DNA from 4 places in the Microlunatus elymi genome. Region 2 is predicted to be linked to each of the others. Evidence: riboswitches for the same ligand, from Rfam matches in the RefSeq annotation. Region 2 holds a riboswitch; each other region holds the start of a gene.
What was found. Region 2 has a riboswitch for S-adenosylmethionine ahead of FOE78_RS20860 (aminotransferase class V-fold PLP-dependent enzyme). Riboswitches for the same ligand answer to the same signal wherever they lie in the genome.
Positions count from the first base shown of each region.

Region 1: it holds a riboswitch for S-adenosylmethionine, as region 2 does, so the genes downstream of both, thrC (threonine synthase) here and FOE78_RS20860 (aminotransferase class V-fold PLP-dependent enzyme) in region 2, are expected to answer to the same signal.
Region 3: it holds a riboswitch for S-adenosylmethionine, as region 2 does, so the genes downstream of both, FOE78_RS10605 (ABC transporter permease) here and FOE78_RS20860 (aminotransferase class V-fold PLP-dependent enzyme) in region 2, are expected to answer to the same signal.
Region 4: it holds a riboswitch for S-adenosylmethionine, as region 2 does, so the genes downstream of both, FOE78_RS18380 (DUF1684 domain-containing protein) here and FOE78_RS20860 (aminotransferase class V-fold PLP-dependent enzyme) in region 2, are expected to answer to the same signal.

Region 1 covers NZ_CP041692.1:4,716,589-4,721,187, forward strand. The annotation lists gene FOE78_RS21515 (hypothetical protein) at 1-88, opposite strand, end outside; gene FOE78_RS21520 (MoaD/ThiS family protein) at 170-448, opposite strand; gene thrC (threonine synthase) at 451-1,728, opposite strand; SAM riboswitch class I at 1,745-1,868, opposite strand; gene FOE78_RS21530 (alpha/beta fold hydrolase) at 2,012-3,802, opposite strand; gene FOE78_RS21535 (aminoglycoside phosphotransferase family protein) at 3,936-4,599, opposite strand, start outside.
Region 2 covers NZ_CP041692.1:4,573,987-4,578,585, forward strand. The annotation lists gene ileS (isoleucine--tRNA ligase) at 1-67, opposite strand, end outside; gene FOE78_RS20850 (TetR/AcrR family transcriptional regulator C-terminal domain-containing protein) at 329-979, opposite strand; gene FOE78_RS20855 (quinone oxidoreductase family protein) at 1,082-2,026, shown strand; SAM riboswitch class IV at 2,253-2,367, shown strand; gene FOE78_RS20860 (aminotransferase class V-fold PLP-dependent enzyme) at 2,412-3,827, shown strand; gene FOE78_RS20865 (mycothiol transferase) at 3,834-4,355, opposite strand; gene FOE78_RS20870 (penicillin acylase family protein) at 4,443-4,599, opposite strand, start outside.
Region 3 covers NZ_CP041692.1:2,351,422-2,356,020, reverse strand. The annotation lists gene FOE78_RS10615 (SDR family NAD(P)-dependent oxidoreductase) at 1-698, opposite strand, end outside; gene FOE78_RS23590 (hypothetical protein) at 876-1,172, opposite strand; gene FOE78_RS10605 (ABC transporter permease) at 1,252-2,052, opposite strand; SAM riboswitch class IV at 2,127-2,229, opposite strand; gene FOE78_RS10600 (1-phosphofructokinase family hexose kinase) at 2,334-3,272, shown strand; gene FOE78_RS10595 (DUF2127 domain-containing protein) at 3,332-3,862, shown strand; gene FOE78_RS10590 (bifunctional riboflavin kinase/FAD synthetase) at 3,887-4,599, opposite strand, start outside.
Region 4 covers NZ_CP041692.1:4,080,286-4,084,884, forward strand. The annotation lists gene FOE78_RS18370 (thiamine phosphate synthase) at 1-110, opposite strand, end outside; gene FOE78_RS18375 (flavin reductase family protein) at 208-756, opposite strand; gene FOE78_RS18380 (DUF1684 domain-containing protein) at 759-1,634, opposite strand; SAM riboswitch class IV at 1,960-2,070, opposite strand; gene FOE78_RS18385 (hypothetical protein) at 2,199-3,062, shown strand; gene FOE78_RS18390 (SAM-dependent methyltransferase) at 3,466-4,152, shown strand; gene FOE78_RS18395 (NUDIX hydrolase) at 4,267-4,599, opposite strand, start outside.

The DNA.
Region 1 (4,599 bases), 140 kb from region 2:
GGGTGATCATGACCACCGCTATCACGAAGCAGACAACGATGAGTGCTGCGGAGAGAAACTCCGCGGCCGGAATCCAGGATGAAACCATCGATGCCGACCCTAACGCGTCGGTGGACCGAATTCGCGCAGTTGTCGACCGACATCCCGCCGTTCGGGCGATACGAGGTGCTCAGCAGCCGCCGGCGACCGCGGGGATGATCGAGACCTGAGCCCCGTCGTCGATCTTGGCGTCCAGGCCGCCGATGAAGCGGACGTCGTCATCGCCGACGTAGACGTTGACGAAGCGCCGCAGCGCACCCGTGTCGTCCAGCACCCGGGCCTTGATGCCGGGATGGTTGGACTCGAGATCGTCGATCAGCTCGGTCAGCGTCGCCCCTTGCGCGCTGACCTCCTTCTCGCCACCGGTGTAGTTGCGCAGGATGGTCGGGATCCGTACGGATGCGGTCATGATCAGTTGTTGCCCTTCCAGAAGTCCTCGAACGCGTCGTAGCGCGGCGGAATGGTGATCTTCGGCCCGACCTGGTCGGCGACCGCGTCCAGTGTCTTCAGTCCGTCGCCGGAGTTGATGAACACGGTCTCGGCGTTCGGATCAAGATCACCGTCGTTGATCAACTTCGCGGTGACGCCGAGTGTCACTCCACCGGCGGTCTCGCCGAAGATCCCTTCGGTGCGAGCCAATCGACGGATGTTGGTGACCACGGTGGCGTCGTCCACGTCCGCGATCTTGCCGCCGGTGCGCCGGATCACGTCCAGCACGTACGGACCGTCGGCGGGGTTGCCGATCGCCAGCGACTTGGCGATGGTGTCCGGCTTCACCGGAGCGACCACGTCGTGCCCGGCCCGATAGGCCTGGGCGATCGGGGAGCAGCCGGTGGCCTGCGCACCGAAGACCTTGTACGGCTTCTCCTCCACCAGACCGAGCTTGATCAACTCGGTGAAACCCTTGTCGATCTTGGTCAGCTGGGAGCCGGAGGCGACCGGGATGACGACCTGGTCGGGCAACCGCCAGCCGAGCTGCTCGGCGATCTCGTACGCCAGCGTCTTGGAGCCCTCGGCGTAGTACGGCCGGACATTGACGTTGACGAACGCCCAGCCGTCCTCCTCGCCGGCGATCTCGCTGGCCAGCTTGTTGACGTCGTCGTAGGTGCCTTCGATCGCGATCAAGGTGGTGTCGTAGACCGCGGAGGCGAGGATCTTCTGCTGCTCCAGGTTGCTCGGCACCAGCACCACCGAGCGGATGCCGGCCCGGGCGGCGGCCGCGGCGACCGCGTTCGCCAGGTTGCCGGTGGAGGGGCAGGCCAACACCTGCAGGCCGAGCTCACGGGCGGCGGACAGCGCGACCGCGACCACCCGGTCCTTGAACGAGTGGGTCGGGTTGCCGGAGTCGTCCTTCACCCAGAGCTGCCGCAGACCAAGATCATCGGCGAGGTTGCGGGCGTCGACCAGCCGGGTGAATCCGGGGTCGGTGGAGCGGAAGCTCGCGATGTCGGCCGGCACCGGCAGCAGCGGCGCGTAGCGCCAGATGCTCTTCGGGCCGCGCTCGATCTGCTCGCGGGTGATCTCGGGATACTCGTAGCCGACCTCGAGCGGGCCGAAGCACTCCAGGCATGCGTAGAACGGGCCGAGCGGGCTCTTGGCGCCGCAGGCGCGGCAGATCAGATGGGTGGCGTTGCCGAAAGCTCCCGGGCGACATCCTGCGGGGGCGTCTGACGCGACGGCTGTGGTCACAGCGAGTACCTGTCCTTCATCATCTTTCCCGGGCGACCTTCGCTCCGAGTCGGAGTTGGCACCGTGGCCGCCGACCGAACGTGGCGAGCTGGTTGCCGGGGGGTCATCGGGCCGAATCCCTCGCCCCCTCTGGATGAGCTCTGCACAGCGTACGGGTCGGGCCCGGCCCAATACCTAATCGAGTCCCAGATTGCGGCCAGATCGACCACATAGTGAGATTCGCCGCGTAGAGCCGCCCCCGATGAACCAACGGACAGTCACGGACGAACAGTCAGGAGCGCAGTCAGAGGCGGCCCGGCACCCCGCGGACGATGTCCATCACGTCAGCGCCGGCAACCGACTTCTGCATTCGCTGCATCATCGGCCGGCTCGAACCGCTGAACGGTTGCGCGTTGCCGAGGCAACGGGCGCCCTTGGCCGGCAGCTTCACCGAGATCAGCGCCCGGTTGACGGCCTTGGTCACGCAGGCCGAGGTGCCGTAGGCGGTGTGGCCCCAGTTGTCGCTCAACAGCAGCCGACTGTGCGGGAGCATCCGGGCCACCTTCTTCGCGTTCAGGTAGTACGTCGCCGGGTCCCAGTAGTTGCCGACCACCAGCACCGGCCCGGCGGTCCTCCGGGTGAACGGACCGCGGTAGGCGTCCTCGTCGTGCACCGTCCAGCCGGTCCGGGCGCACGGCCGCGACGACCATGCCCAGAGTTCGCCGAAGTACTTCGCGCTGCTGGGCGTGCGGGTGGCGGCGTTCTGCCAGGCGGCGCCGTGCCGCGGGTTGAGGGCGTCGGTACACATCACCGACCAGTAGGCGTCCGAGCTGTTGTCGTAGGAGAAGCCGAGCGGATTCTGCTGCCGAGCCGCCAGCCGCTGGTGGGCGAATCCGAGTCGTCCCAGCGCGGAGGCGCCGGCGGCGGTGCCGATCTTCGCCGGTGCGGTCAGCGCCCACAGCTCGGTCAGCTCGTCGATGATGTACTCGTAGCCCTCCGGGTCGTACAGCCCGGACAGCGTGTCGGAGATCAGCGCCGGGTAGTCGAAGGTGAAGTCGCCGAAGAACGGGTCGTGCACCTTCAGCGGGTGCTTCTGCAGCCGACGCACCAGCCGGTCGAACTTTTTGCCGGAATCGGCCGAGGCGAAACTGCAACGCTTCCGGCCGGCCGCATCGCAGCGACTCAGCAGCTTCGTCAGCGCCTTGTGGCCGCCCTGGCCCGACCGCAGTCGTACGGTCTGCGGCGTCGCCCGAGTCTTGCTGGTCCCGGCCCAGGCGACCGGGTCGACCACGCCGTCGATCACCATCGACCGCACCCGATCCGGAAACAGACCTGCATAGACCTGCCCCAGGTAGGTGCCGTAGGAGAAGCCGAGGTAGGTGACCTTGCTGTCGCCGACGGCGCGCCGGATCACGTCCATGTCCCGGGCGTCCTCGGCGGTCGAGACGGCGCCGGTGAGCGGGCGACCGTGGCCGGAGCAGGCTCGGCCGAGCTCGGTCGAACCGGCACCGAAGCTGCGTACCTCGGCCTTGGTGTAGGGAAAGGCGACGGCCAGCTTGGCCATCGTCGGCTGCTGCCGGCGGGCATCGGGGAAGCACTTCACCCGGGCGCTGTAGTTGGTGCCGCGCGGATCGATGCCGATGACGTCGAACCGGCGCAGCACCGATGCGGAGAACAGGTACGGCGCGTACGCGGCCAGCTCGGTCGCCGAACCGCCCGGCCCACCCGGATTGACGAACAGCGAACCGATCTTGTGCTTCTGGTCCGTCGCCGGCGTCTTCACCACCGCCAACTGGACCTTCGCGCCGTGCGGCTTGTCGTAGTCCCGTGGCAGTTTGACGGTGGCGCAGCGGGCGCCGGGATAGTCGTCGCAGCCGTACCAGTGCAGCTTCGGCGTCGGCACCCGGTCGACTCGGCGGGCCTCGACGGCCTTGGTCCGGCCGGGCTTCGCGGTCGCAGCGGTGGCCAGGGTGGGGCCGGTGGCCAGCGGCAGGACCGCCGCCGGAAGGATCAGGGCAACGCTCGCGAGTGCGACCGGCAACAACCGCCGGACGCGAGCGGGCGGGCGGTTCGGGGCGCGCTGGACGATCGGCACGACAACACTCCGGGAAGCCTGGAGCCTCTACCTGCGGAGGCTGTCTGGCCAGAAAGCTACAAAGCCGGCCCACAGCTCAGACCAAGACCGACAAGCCGTTATGGAACCGCAATCCGGTCGATCCTCGGCCGAGTCAGGCCAGCGCGTTGCGGGCCATTGCCAGTCGGCTCGCGCACCGCTGCGGCATGGTGTGCCAGTAGTACGGGAACGTCATCACCGCGATCGACAGCGCCCAGGCCCGGCCACGCTGCCACTCGGCCTCGTCGATGCCTGCGCGCTCGCGCACGATCTCCCGGCTCGGCTCATCGAAGAGCTCCCAGACACCGTGCAGATCGATGGCCGGATCGCCGATCGCCAGCCCGCCGAAGTCGAGCACCGCGGTCAGCCGGCCGTCGCGGACGAGCAGGTTCTCGGCCAGCAGGTCGCAGTGATACCAGCGCGGTGGCGTTTCGTCGGCGACACCCGGCAGTCGCATCGCCTGCTCCCAGAACCGCAGCGCCGCATCAAGATCAAGATCGAGGCCGTCGATCCGGCGGCAGGCCTCGATGTCGCGGCGGGTCGCCTCGGCGCGGGTGATCAGCGGCAGGCCGCGATAGTTGCGCAAGGCCGGATCGGCGTACGCGTCCGCCGGCACCTCGGTCTCGCGGAGCGCGAGGAGAACGTCGGCGAAGTCGCCCGCGAACTGCGTACGGGATTCGTCGGCCGCGTGGTCGGGCCCGACCACGTCGGGATGCCGGCCGTCGATCCAGCGCACCACCGACCAGTGCTCCGGATAGCCGAAGCCGGGCTCGCCGACG
Region 2 (4,599 bases):
TGGACGGCACCTTGGCCGGGGTGCCGTGATCGTCACTCGGGTCGGTCGTTGCCTTCGGGTAGCTCATCGCTGGCGTTCCTCTTCGTGCTGGACATGTCTGCAATCCCTGCACGAGGACGACTTGCGCCGCGGTACCACCTCGCTTGCCCGATGATCAACTTCATCGGACCGCTCATTACGGCCTGTCACGGGCCCACCCGTCCGGTTCTACTAAAGCCCCAGCCGACTGACAACTCAGTTGGATGGTGCTCGTTCTTCCGGAGGCTCACCGGTGATGGCCGGATCACTGCCTGTACGACGCATGCTAATCCGCCCGTCGGCACTGCCGCTAATTCTTACTCGCCGGCGGCTGATCGAGCTGCGCTGCGAAGCCGCCGATGATCAACTCCACTCCGGCCGCGAAGGAGGCGTCAAGGTCACCCCAGACGTACTCGCTCGATGCCGACGACAACGGGAACCTGTCGGGATCGAGACGTTCTGCCCGGACAGCGGGGTCGTAGCGCGGATCGCGGCGACCGGAGGGATCCACGACGCCCTGTTCCTCCAGCACGAAGCCGATCACGAAGCAGTTCAGGGTCCGCATCACCATCACCGCACTGCGCAGGTCGCCGGCTACGTCGATCAGCGCCCGCAGCAACGGCTCGCCGGCGGTGACCGGGCTCGGGTCGGTCAGATAGGTGCCGCCGAAGAGTCGGGCGCCGTCGCGGTGACTGAGCAGCATCCGGCGGAAGCCGCCGGCCTGGCGGCGGAGTTGGTCCGGCCACGGCAGTCCCTCGTCGACGGTTTCCTCGGTCGCCGCCCGCAGCATCGAGGTGGCCATCTCGTCCAGCAATTGCTGCTTGTTCTGGAAATGCCAGTAGAGCGCAGGCGCCTTCACGTCCAGGGCGGACGCGATCTTGCGCAGGGTCAGCGCGTCCAGCCCGTCGTCGTCCATCAGCTTCAGGGCGGTACGGATCACAACGTCACGATCCAGCGGCATGGTCGAGATTCTGCCAGCCCCTTGACGAATTTAACAGCGTTAAGCACACTGTCTCAGGAACGCTTAACAGCGTTAAGGACGAGATCAACGAAGGAGACAACCGTGAAAGCAGCAGTGATCGACAACTTCGACCAGCCACCGGCTTACCGGGACTTCGCCGATCCGGTGCCGAACGGTCCGGAGGAACTGGTCGAGGTGGTGGCCGCCGGCGTGCATCAGATCGTCCGCGGTCAGGCGTCGGGACGGCACTACTCCTCCCATCGGCAGCTGCCGATGATCCCCGGAGTGGACGGGGTGTGCCGGCGGTCGGACGGGAGCCTCGCCTACTTCGGTGGCTTGCGGGCTCCGTACGGGACGTTCGCCGAGCGAGCCGCCGCGCCGATGCTGATGCCGCTACCGGACGGTCTTGATCCGGCCGTGGTCGCGGCGTCGATGAACCCCGGCATGTCGGGCTGGAACGCCCTTGCGGTGCGGGCCGCGTTGCAGCCCGGTCAGTCCGTCGTGGTGCTCGGCGCCACCGGGGCTTCCGGGCAGACCGCGATCCAGGCGGCCAAACTGCTCGGCGCTTCGGAGGTGATCGCGGTGGGTCGATCGGCCGCAGGTTTGCGGGCCGTGTCCGAACACGCCGATCACACCGTACGCATCGACAGCGGCACCGACTGGCCGGCTCAGGTCGCCGCCCTGGCCGACCACGTCGATGTCGTCGTCGACTACCTCTGGGGTGAACCGGCCGCCGGGTTGCTCGGCGCGCTGGTCGCCGGTCGTGCCGACAGCACCCGGCAGCTGACCTGGGCGCAGGTCGGCTCGATGGCCGGATCGCCGCTGGCGCTGGACTCCGAACTGCTCCGCAGCAGCAACCTGCACCTGATCGGCAGCGGACTGGGCAGCGTGCCGATGGAACAGATCGGCACCCAACTACCGGCCTTTCTCGGTCATCTGGCCGCCGGACATCTGCACGTCACCCCGGTACGCCGCCGGCTGGCCGACGTCACCGAAGCCTGGTCCGAGCCCATCCCGCCCGGCCAGCGCCTGGTGATCGTGCCGTGACATCAGTCTGTCCAACGGAGGTCACCCAGCATCACAAGACCCTCCGACAATGGGTGAGTTTCGCACCGATGTCGGTACGAAACTCACCCAATCCCCTGGGTTGGCCGTTGCCACCTGACCGCACGATCAAGATCAACCACGATTCGAGACCGCATATCATCATATGGACGAATTGACACGATCAACTTGCGCCCGCTATCGACCTGTAGTGAACTGAGGCCAGTTGTGTGATGAGTGTCAGCGTCAAGCCCCGGCTTGCTGACCGGCAACCCTCCTCCGCGGTGGGGTGCCCCGGGTGAACCACACGGCCGGTTCCACACGGACACCGGCAAGCGCGGGTCCTCTGACGCTCACGGCGGGCCCCTGAGTTGTGAGGAGTCGATCGATGTCGGTCGCCAGCCTGTCCCGTCCCACCCAGCACGATGCCGCCGACCTGGAGCCTGCCTGTCCGAGCGCGCAGCTCCCGACCCTCGGCAGACGGCTGGATGCGTTCGGCCCACTGGCCGGGGTCAGCGGGTCCGAACTCGAGGTGCCGCTGATCGACGGCCGGACCGTCCGCTACGCCAACCTCGACTACGCCGCCAGCGCCCCGGCCCTGGACGCGGTGATCGAAGATCAACAGCGGATCCTGCCCTACTACGCCTCCGTGCATCGCGGCGCCGGGTATGCGTCCGCGGTCAGTACGGCGCTGTACGAGCAGTCCCGCGCGACCGTTGCCGACTTCGTCGGGGCTCGCGGCGATGACCTGACGATCTTCACCCGGAACACCACCGATGCGCTCAACCTGCTGGCAAGCGCAGTGCCGGACGGTGCCGAGGTGGTCTGCCTGGACATCGAGCATCACGCGAATCTGCTGCCCTGGCAGGGATTGGGTGCCACGATCGTGCCGGCCGCCGCGACGCTGGCGCAGACCCTGGATGATCTTGGTCGGGTGCTGGACGAGACCGGCGCAGGACTGCTGGCGATCACCGGAGCTTCCAACGTGACCGGTGAGGTGCTGCCGCTGCGCCGGCTTGCTGATCTTGCTCATCGGCACGGCGCCCGGATCGCGGTGGACGGCGCTCAGTTCGTACCGCACCGCAAGATCAACATCGCCGAGCTGGGCGTGGACTACCTCGCCTTCTCCGGACACAAGATCTATGCCCCGTTCGGATCCGGCGCGCTGATCGGACGCGCCGACTGGCTCGATGCCGCGGAGCCCTACCTGGCCGGCGGCGGCGCTGTCCGCAAGGTCACCGTCGAGCACACCAACTGGGCGACGGGTGAGGCGCGGCACGAGGGCGGCACACCCAACGTGCTCGGCGCCGCTGCACTCGCCGCAGCCTGCACCGCGATCACCGAGATCGGCGACGATCATCTGCGCCGGCACGAGTGGCGGCTGCGGACCCGGTTGCTGTCCCGGCTGGCCGCGCTGCGCGAGGTTCGGGTGCTGAACATCTGGCCGGACTGCACCGACGCGGTCGGCGTGGTCGGCTTCACCGTCACCGGGTACGACGCCGGTCTGGTCGCCGCCTACCTGTCGGCCGAGCACGGCATCGGCGTCCGCGACGGGGCCTTCTGTGCGCATCCGCTGGCCGCCCGCCTGGATATCGCGGGTGGCGCGCTGCGTGCCAGCTTCGGGCTCGGCAGCGGCTCGGACGACGTCGACCGACTGCTGGCCGCGCTGCGTTCGTTGATCAACAACGGCCCGCGCTGGGCGTACGAACTCGTCGACGGCCGGCACCAGCCGGTCGCCGACGCTCGGCCCAAGCCGTCCTGGCTGCGTTCCCTCGACAGCGCCCCGAATCCCTGCCAGGCTTGAGAAAACTCAGTGGATGCCGGCGCGCTGGGCCAGACCTTTGACGTAGAAGGCCTGGCCGAGGTGCTGGGTGATGTCGCCGATCACGCTGACCAACCGGACTGATGCAGTGACCGGCGGATCCCAGTTGTCGTCGACGATCCGGTCCAACTCGGCCTCGGTGAGACCGCCCAAGTAGCGACCGGTCAACCCCTGCACGTCGTGGTAGTAGCCGGCCAGCAGTTCGCCGCTGACCTGCACCTCGCCGACTTCCTCGGCGCTCTGGCCGTAGCCGGTCGCCCAGTCGTCGAACGGCAGGCCGAACTTCTCCCGCCAGGCCGGCCAGGCCTGATCGACGCCGGCCAGGTCGGCGACATGGTCGTCCTGCACCCGAGACGCGTGCCAGACCAACCAGGCAATGGAATTGGCGTGATCATCGGGACGATAGGTCGCCTGCGCCTCGCTGAGATCCCGGGTGATCTGATCAACCAGTTCCTGCACACGGCTGAAGGCGTCGCTCACCAGGGCGCGCAGAGCTTCGATGTCGCTCATCGGATTCCTCCCTCGAATTCGCTTCCCGACAGCCTGCCACCGGTGCCGTTCCTGGCCAACAGGGGTGCCGATCGCACGCCGATAGCTTCAGCTGGTCGGATTCAGGGTCAGCGTGGAGGTCGCCGCCCGACGAATGCTCGCCGGTTCGGATCGGAACGGCAGCATCCGATTGGCCGCCCACAGCGGAAGTTGATCATCGTAGTTGTGCTGGAAGGCGTGGCCGGAGTTGCCGCTCTGGTTGATC
Region 3 (4,599 bases), 2.2 Mb from region 2:
GTGGTCCAACCTGCTTCGGCGTTGCAGAGATAGGCGACGGCTTCGGCCACCTCCGACGGCGTGCCCGGTCGGTTCATCGGGATCCGCGAGACCCGGGTCGCGGCATCCGCCGGGTCGCGTCTGCCGTCCCAGAACTCGGTGTCGGGTACGAAGCTGGGTGCGATCGCGTTCGCGGTCACCTGCTGGGCGGCCAGCCGGTTGGTCAGATCCCACATGTAGCCGTGCACCGCGGCCTTGGCCACCCCGTACGAGCCGGAGCCGCGCAGACCGGCGCCCGAGGTGATCATCACGATCCGGCCGCCGGGCCGGGTGATCGCCGGCAACAGCGCCTCGGTGATCAGCATGGTAGTGATCAGGTTCGCGGTGAAGTCGGTGCGGTACTTGTCCGCCAGATCGGACAGCGTCTCGGTGCGGTGCCCGAATCCGACGTCGCCGCCGGCGTTGTTGATCAAGAAATCCACACCGCACTCGGCAGTGATCACCCCCGCCAACTCGTCCACCTGGTCCGGGTCGGCCAGATCGGCGGCGCGATACTCGACCAGTTCGTCACCGTGGCTCTTGTTGATCTCCGCGGCGGCGTCGGCCAGCACGTCCTTGCGCCGCCCGACGATGATCACCCGGGTGCCGTCCGCGGACAGCCGCTTGGCGATCGCCCGGCCGATCCCGGTGCCCCCACCGGTCACCACTGCAGTCCTCATGATCACGTACCTTCCTGGGCTCGGTCGAGGATCAGCTGCTCACCCGGCTGAGCTTACGGCCCGGACACGACAGCCGCACCACTTGCAGCGTGCCGCACCGGCTGCAGCCGGTGCGGGACGCTGCAAGTGGTGCGGCTGTTGGGGTGCCCGGCGGTCAACGGGTCATGATCAACCGTGCTACTTCTGGTAGCCGATGGTCTCCGGCAGTGGGTTGAAGAAGATGGTGGCGCCGATGTTGGCCAGATCCTTCTTCACCGCGTACGTGGACGGCCCGCTGAACAGCGGCAGCAGACCGTACAGCGCCAGTGCCTTCTGCTCGACCTGGTTGGCCTGCTCGACCTGCTCCTTCGGATCGGCGATGCCGTTCACCCGGGCGATCTCCCGGTCGATCTCCGGGCTGCCGACGCCGGTGATGTTGCTCTCGGTCTTGCTGCCGTAGAAGCCGGACAGGCCGAAGGAGCCGTACGGGTCCATCGAACGGGCCCGATCGCCGTCATCAGCGCACCGAAGGCGGCGACCGCGACGACCCCGTGGACGTCGTTCTTGCTCAACGTCAGCGAGAAGTACCCCCCATCCCGTGCCAGCCGAAGATGCTCTCGGTCAGCACGGCGCCGGTGAAGATCGCCGGGATGCTGAACGCGACCGAGGTCGCGGTCGGGATCAGCGAGGCACGCAGGGCGTGTCGTCGTACGGCCTGCGCGTGGGTCAGCGCGGTGCGGACGAAGTCGGCGTTGATGGTGTCCAGCAACAGCGCCCGTTGGGTCAGGCGATAGCCGACATATCCCAACAGGGTCAGCGAAATCGTCGGCAGCACGAGGTGGGCGAGCCGGTCGACGATGGTCGGGAACAGCCCGGACACGTCCGGCGAACTGGAGTCGGTGACGAAGAACAGCCGGAAGCCGATCGCGTCGTTGATCTTGATCGCGCCGAACACCAGCAGCAGCGCCGCGACCACCGTCGGCATGTTGAACAGGATGATCGAGATCGCCTGCAGCACCCGGTCGGTGATCTGGTACTGCAGCAGCGCACTGATCACGCCGAGTCCGACACCGACCACCACCGACAGCACGGTCGCCAGCAGCACCAGCTGCCCGGAGACCAGGATCCGGTAGCCGACCTCGGCGTTCACCGAGCCGCCGGTCGGCGACTGCCCCCAGTTCCAGTGCAGGACGATGTCGGTCAGCCAATGCCACCAGCGAACGATCACCGGTTCGCGCGGATCCAGGTTGTAGTGGGCCAACGCGTTGTCGATCTGCTCCTCCGGCGGCACCGGCCGGGTCTCCCGATAGCTCGACCGGGGATCGAGGAAGAGACTGGCCAGGAAGTAGGTCGCATTCGTGGCGATGATGATCATCAGCAGCCAGCCGACGACACGTCGCGGATGAGCTTGAGAATCGGACTACCCCTTTACCGGGGTCGGCCACGACCCCCGTGCGCTTGCCAACTGATGGCCGGGTCTTCACCTGGGGCACCCACCGCGTGCGGGGTTGCCGGTCAGCAATGCCAGGGCTTTTCGCTGACGCTCATGACCCAGCCGCAAATATTAGGGTCCTATGGCTCTGGCCGTCAAAAGAATGTCCGCCAGCCGGGATCGAGGTTCGGCCGCAGAACGACCACGCCGATAGGCTCGGCGCCGTGATCACGGTCGCCGCGCTCAGCCCGTCGCTGGACATCACCTACGTCGTCGATCAGCTCCGGCTCGGTGAGATCCATCGGCCGACGGAGGTGCATCGGGTCGCCGGTGGCAAGTCCCTCAATCTGGCCCGGGCCGCGACCGCGGTCGGTGCGCCGGTGCAGACGATCGCCCTGCTGGGCGGCAGCACCGGCGATTTCCTGGAGTCCGAGCTGCGCCGCGAGGGCATCGGCGTCCGCCGGGTCGACTCGCCGACCGAGACCCGGACCTGCGTGTCCATCGGCTCCGCTGCCGGTCACGAACTGACCGAGCTCTATCCGTACGCGCCCGCGATCCCGGACGCTGCCTGGCAGGAGTTTCGTCGGGTCTTCGCCGAGGAGTTGTCGGCTGCCGACGGCTGGCTGGCGATCAACGGCAGCGTGCCCGACGGGCCGCCGGCCGACGCGTTGGCCGCGCTGACCCGGCTGGCGATCGACGCCGGTCTGGAGGTGGCGATCGACAGTCACGGACCGGCGTTGGCCGGCGTACTGGAAGCCCGGCCGCAGTTGATCAAGGTCAATCGGTACGAGGCCGCGGAGCTGCTCGGCCGCGATCCGGACCGGGCCGAGGTGGCCGAGCTGGCCAAGATCATCTCCGCGCGTACCGGCGGTTCGGTGATCATCACCGACGGCCGAGCCGGTGCTGTGTTCTGCTCGGTGGAGGCCGGCACCGTACGAGCCGAACTGCCGGCCGACGTGTCCGGGCACTATCCGGTCGGCAGCGGCGACTCGTTCCTCGGCGGCTGGCTGGCCGCCACCGATCGCGGCGCCGATCCGGCCGACGCGTTGCGACTGGCCACCGGCTGTGGCGCGGCCAACGCGCTGATTCCGGGCCCCGGACTGCTGGACCGCCGGACCGCTCGGCAGATCGCCGACCGGACGGTCCTCAGTCGTCTCAGCTGATCCGTCGCCCGGGCGAATATGTTGGGCCTCGGACGGACCGGGCGAGGGAGGCGACGACGATGGCACGGTTCCACCCTCGCAACTGGTTCGACCGGGTGTTCGAGCTCGGCATCGTGCTCAAGGGCCTGGACGGGGCCGGCGAACTGATCGCCGGCACCTTCCTGCTGCTGGTGCGGCCGGCGACGATCAGCCACTGGGTGGTCATTCTCACCCGCGGCGAGCTGGCCGAGGATCCCACCGATTTCATCGCCACCCACCTGGTGGCGGCGGCGCATCGGCTGTCCGCCGACGACCTGCTGTTCGTGTCCCTCTACCTGCTGGCGCACGGATTGGTGAAGGTCGTGCTGGTGGTGGCGATCCTGCGCAATCAACTCTGGGCGTTCCCGTGGATGATCATCACCCTGATCGCCTTCATCTGCTACCAGCTCTACCAGATCGTCGTCGACCCGCGGATCAGCCTGGTGCTGTTGACGATCTTCGATGCCGTGATCGTGCTGCTCACCTGGCGGGAGTACAAGATCATCCGGCGACGGCGGGCGGCCGAGACGCCCGTCCCGAGCGACGATGCCGATCACGCGCACACCCGCTGAGGAAGTGCGTGGATCCGACCTCTCCTAGTGCCGTCCGTCCAGCAAGCTCCTTGCCCGGTCCACATCCAGGTGCATCTGGTCGATCAACGCCGCCATTCCGGAGTACTTGATCTGCCCGCGCAGCCGGTGCTCGAAGTCGACCGCGACCTCGACCCCGTACAGATCCAGATCGGTCCGGTCCAGCACGTACGACTCCACCCGACGGTTCTCGCCGACGAAGGTCGGGTTGCTGCCGACCGAGATCGCGGCCGGCCACGGTTCGGCGTCCGGTTGGTCGAGCCTGCTCAACCAACCTGCGTACACCCCGTCGGCGGGCACCGCCAAACCCCGCGGCACCGGCACGTTCGCGGTCGGGAATCCCATCTCCCGGCCGCGTTGCGCGCCCTTGATCACCTCGCCGCGGACCCGGAACGGCCGATTCAACAACTCGGCGGCGAGATCGACGTCGCCCTCGGCGATCGCGGCCCGGACCCGGGTCGAGGAGTCGGGCAGATCGCCGGCCAGCAGCAGCGAGACCGGATCGACCTCGAAACCCGAGCCGTCGCCTTCGCGACCGAGCTTGGTCAGCAACTCGACGTCGCCGGCGGCCCGGAAGCCGAAGCGGAAGTTCTCGCCGACCATGATCACCGTCGGCTGCAGCGGCCGGAGCACCTCGTCGACGAACCGTTCCGGCGGCCAGCTGGCCACCTGGTCGGTGAAACCGACCACGACCACCTCGTCCACCCCGGCGGCGCTGA
Region 4 (4,599 bases), 490 kb from region 2:
ACCGCCGCCTCCAGGAAGGGGCCGAGATCGCCCCGTACGGATCGCGTGTCGGTGGTCAGCATCAGTCGGGCCAGCTTCACCTGAGCTCCGACGCCGATCAGCACGTTCACCCGGATACTTTACCGGGGCGCGAGCACCCAGCCTTCCAGCAGCCGGCCGACCACGCCGGCGCGGGCGACGATCCAAGACGTGAGTGCCGCCACCACCTCAGCCACGGACGCTCCCGTCGCGCGCGGTCAAGGTGTGGTGCCGACGATCGTGATAGACCAGCGGCGCCGCCTCACTGCGGATCACGGTCTGCAGCACGTCGACGATGATCAAGAAACTCGGGCCGACCGGTATCCGTCGATTGACCTGGCCGCGCAACCAGCTGTGTCCACCGTCGAGCACCGGCTCACCGGTGTCCAACACGCTCCAATCGCCGTGGGCAAAGCGATCCACGTCGGTGGCAGCGAAGCGTAACGACGCGTCTGCCTGGTCGGCGGTGAGGAAGTTGATCACCAGCGACTCGCTGCGCGCCACCGACGGCCAGGACCGCGAGGTCGCGGCCAGCGAGAAGGCGACGGAAGGTGGCGCAGCGGCCACCGAGATCACCGAGGTCGCGGAGAATCCGACCGGTCGGGCGTCGCCGGTGCGCAGCGTGATCACCGACACCCCGGCCGGATGGCGGCGGAAGATCTGCTTGAAGTCGTCGACGGTGACCTGGTTGATCTCTTCGTCGAGCATCGGTTCGGCGGTGGTGCTGATCTGGGACACCCTCATGCTGCATGCACCGCCGTCGAGTCCAACGATGTCGTCGATACCGGCTGATCAAGATCAACTGGGTACGGTGCCTGCTCGCCGGCGGTGACCGCGAGGTCCATCCGGTTCTCGGCCAGTGGTTGCGGGCAGGTGCCGAAGTTGTTGAATGCGTACGGGAGATCGACCGCCTGGTTGAAATCCAGCACGACCTCGCTGCCGTCGTCGCCGACCACTACCGGCAACACCCGCCAGGGTGCGGTCTCGGCGCCGCTGGTCACGTCGGAGAACAGAATGCTGGTCCGGGCGCCGGTGACCACGGTCAGCCGATGCTCGACCCCACCGCGGCGGAACGACACCTCGCCGATCGCCTCCTGACGATGCCGGAGGCCCGGTTGAGCGCCCGCCACGGTGATCGTCCGCGGCGTGCCGAATCGGCGGAATTCGGCTCGGATCACCCAGCCCGGATCGAAGGCAAAGGCTGGCACGCCTCGGAACGCGGTCCGGCTCACGGCCTGTGGATCGTAGACCCGCAAGGCCAGACTGGCGGTCCGCTTGATCAACTCGATCCGTCTCGCGGTCTCGTCCAGTCGGCCGTATTCGGCAATGATCACCGACCCCGCCTCGCCCACCGACTGACGGATGGTGCCGGTGATCAACTCCTGACTGACCGGCCTGCGCAGACTGTCGCCCTCGTCCGCGTACCCGAGAAGCTGATCATCCTGAACCGACCACTGACCGGGGACCTCCGGAAACCGTAGCGGCGACTCGGTCAGCCAGTACAGCCCGGTCTGGGCCAATGGCGAATCGGGACGGCTCAGCTGGCGGAAGCGCTCGGCCCGCAGCTCATGCCAGCTCCGTTCGTGATCGACTAGGCCGGTATCGATGACGGTCATGACTGTGCTCCTTCTGCAACGTGGTTGCGCGGTGCGCTGCTGCCGGGTGTGCCAGTGCCCTGCGCGGTGATCGGCGCCGAGCCGGCCACGCCGGGATTGAGGTGCTGTTCGGTCCAGTAGGTCAAGCAGCGGAAACGTCGGCTCGTGTCGGATGGTTCTCGGACCCTTAGGTGTCGACCGTGCCTGCCTCCGGGGCCATCGTGGGAGTCGTCCTCTCATGATCAGGTTCCAAACTCAGATATACCCTAGTGATTCACTAGGATGTATAGGAATTGAATCGCCAGGTGTCTCGGTCCTCTCATCAGGGACCCGGATCTTGGGGATGGGTCCGCGCTTGCCCGGCGGTCCAGTCGGGCCATGTCTCCACCCGGGGCACCCCGCCGCGGAGGAGGGTTGCCGGCCAGCAAGCCGGGACTTGACACTGGCGCTCTTGACGCACCGAACGCTACCTCAGCCCCGGCTGCACGCTGAGCGCCTCGTCCAGAATGTGAGCAGGATCCCATCGGTGATTCAACCGGTCGATATCCGAGTGCTGATCCGGCCGGGATGTGCTTGTCTGATCCGGTGACCACGGAGCCAACGCAGGCGGCTGTCGTCCTCCGCGATCGCGAACTCGGCCGGCTCGTACGTGATCTTCGCCCGGATCCACCGGATCAGGCGCGCCTGTTCCGAGGACGGCTGATCAGCTCCGACGCTTCGTGTTACCTCAAGGTCGGGCCCGGAGAACTCGAAGCCGTATGGATGCCGGCCATCAGTGCTCGCGCCGTCGACATCGTCGCCCGCGTCCTCGCCACCGGCACATTCGCAGAGAACAACCAGCAGTGGCTACTCCTCGAAGATCTCCCCCTCCGAGCGAGGTCCGATCGGCTCGAAGACGTCCTGGGCGTGATGCGCTGCGCTGCCCGGTTTCAGCAGGTTGCCGCCGATGTGTCACTGCCCACCTACCCGATCGACGCCGAGTTCGTCACGACCTACACCCGGAAGGCGATCGAAGCCGACTGTCCCGGAGCGGCGGCGGCTGTCCTCACGCGAATCGACGCCGATGATCAATGGCTTCGTTCATGGGGCGGCCACACGATCGGCCACGGTGACGTCCACTTCTGGAACGCCGTCTCCGCGACCACGGCGGGTCCATGGCGGCTGATCGATCCGATCCCGCGCAACGCACATTGGGCCTGGGACGCCGCATACGCCCAGTTGACCTCGGGCGTGCCCGAGACACCAGACCTGATCGCCGTCCTCGCCGACCAACGACATCGTCTCGGGCTGCCGATTGAGGACGCAGAGCGGATCGACCAGATCCGCACTCAACTGCTCGGCTGGTCCTCACTGCTGTGGTGGGCGCTTCTGCCTGCCCGGCGGTACGAGCCGTGGTGGCGGAGCGAGGTCGAGCGCAACGTCGACGCCCTGGCCACCCTCCGACACTGAACGCGACGCCTTCCGAGCAGAGTTGCAGGAGGTTACGCACCCATACCGGGGCCCGGTCTCGCCCGAGACCCTGATATTGAGGCGCCAGTCGAGCAATTTGGCGCCCAGCAGCTGATATCCGCAACCTGGCGCCTCAATCGCAGGGTTTCGAACACGTCGCCGGGCAAGTCCCCTCTAGCCCGCCGATCTCCCCACCTCAGGGCAAAGGTCGTTCTCGGAATTGGAAAGTCGCTGGCCTTATCCGCAGAAGGCTGACACGGTGCAGGTGATCAGGCCGCCCGGAGCACGTTGACCCGGGCAGCGGAGTTCGCATAACTCGAGCACGGAGGCAGGCTTGCAACCCGAGCTGTTGTCGTTGCCGGATCGGTACCCAAGATCATCGACCTACGATCCGGAGTGGGTGATGTCGCTCGACATGGGACCCAATCCGTTGTGGCAGCTGGAAGAACTCTGGACCGATCTCGATCTGAAGCCGGGACAAAAGGTGCTCGACGTCGGCACCGGCCGCGGCGCCACGGCAGTGTTCCTCGCCCGCGAAGCTGGGGTCAGAGTGGATGCGCTCGACTTGTGGATCGCCACCGACGAAGCCGCCCAGACGTATCGGGATGCGGGCGTCGGTCAGCTCGTCAGGCCGCTGCAGGGCGACATTCGCACGCTCGAGCTTCCCGAAAGCGAGTACGACGCTGTCGTTAGCCTCGACGCCTGGGAGTACTTCGGGACCGACGTGCACTTCCTGCCACGTCTGGTTCGCGCACTCAAGCCCGGCGGTGTGCTGGCCTTCGCAACCCCGTCGCTGCGCGAAGACCCGTACATCAGCGACCCGCTTCCGGCGCTCGTCGACCTCGCCGCGTTCGAGGTGTTGAGCTGGCATCCGGCCGACTGGTGGGCCAAGCACACCGCGTTGACTGGCAAGCTGATCGACGTCCGAGCCTGGGTACCGCAGGACAGCCTGGATCTGTGGCTGCGCTGGGAACGTGCGGTCGACGGCAACCCCGAGATGCGCAGCGTGATCGCGGCCTATCAACAGCTCGGTGGCGATCCGCCGGCACTTGGACTGGTCCACGTGACCGGTCGGAAGCCGCCCCGGTGATAACGCCGTGCGCTCAGACCGGTGACTCCGCCGCCAGTTCGCCGTGGCGCAACCGGTGTTGATCGGCGAAGGGACTCAGCACCGTGACGAATTCCCCGGCAACTCTGTAACGGTCTACCGACGAAAGAGCCGCGGCGGATGCCACCGAAATACCGGCTGATCGCTCGTGTCATCGGTGAGTTCGAACGTCCAGTGCAAGCCACGCTCCCCGTTGAGGAATCTGATCGCCGGCTCGCGGATTGGATCGTAACGATGCAGGGCGAGCAGTTCGACGGCTCGGTCGACTTCGAACCATTGCGCATCATCGACGGTGCCGTCGGGGTCAGCCGGTTCAAGGTGTGGATCGGTCGTCGTGGCGGTGAAGTTCCAACTCTGTGACAGCTGAACGCCGCCGCGCCGGACCTCTGACGTCGCGATCAGCTGGAACTGCGCTGGGTCGAGCGTGCA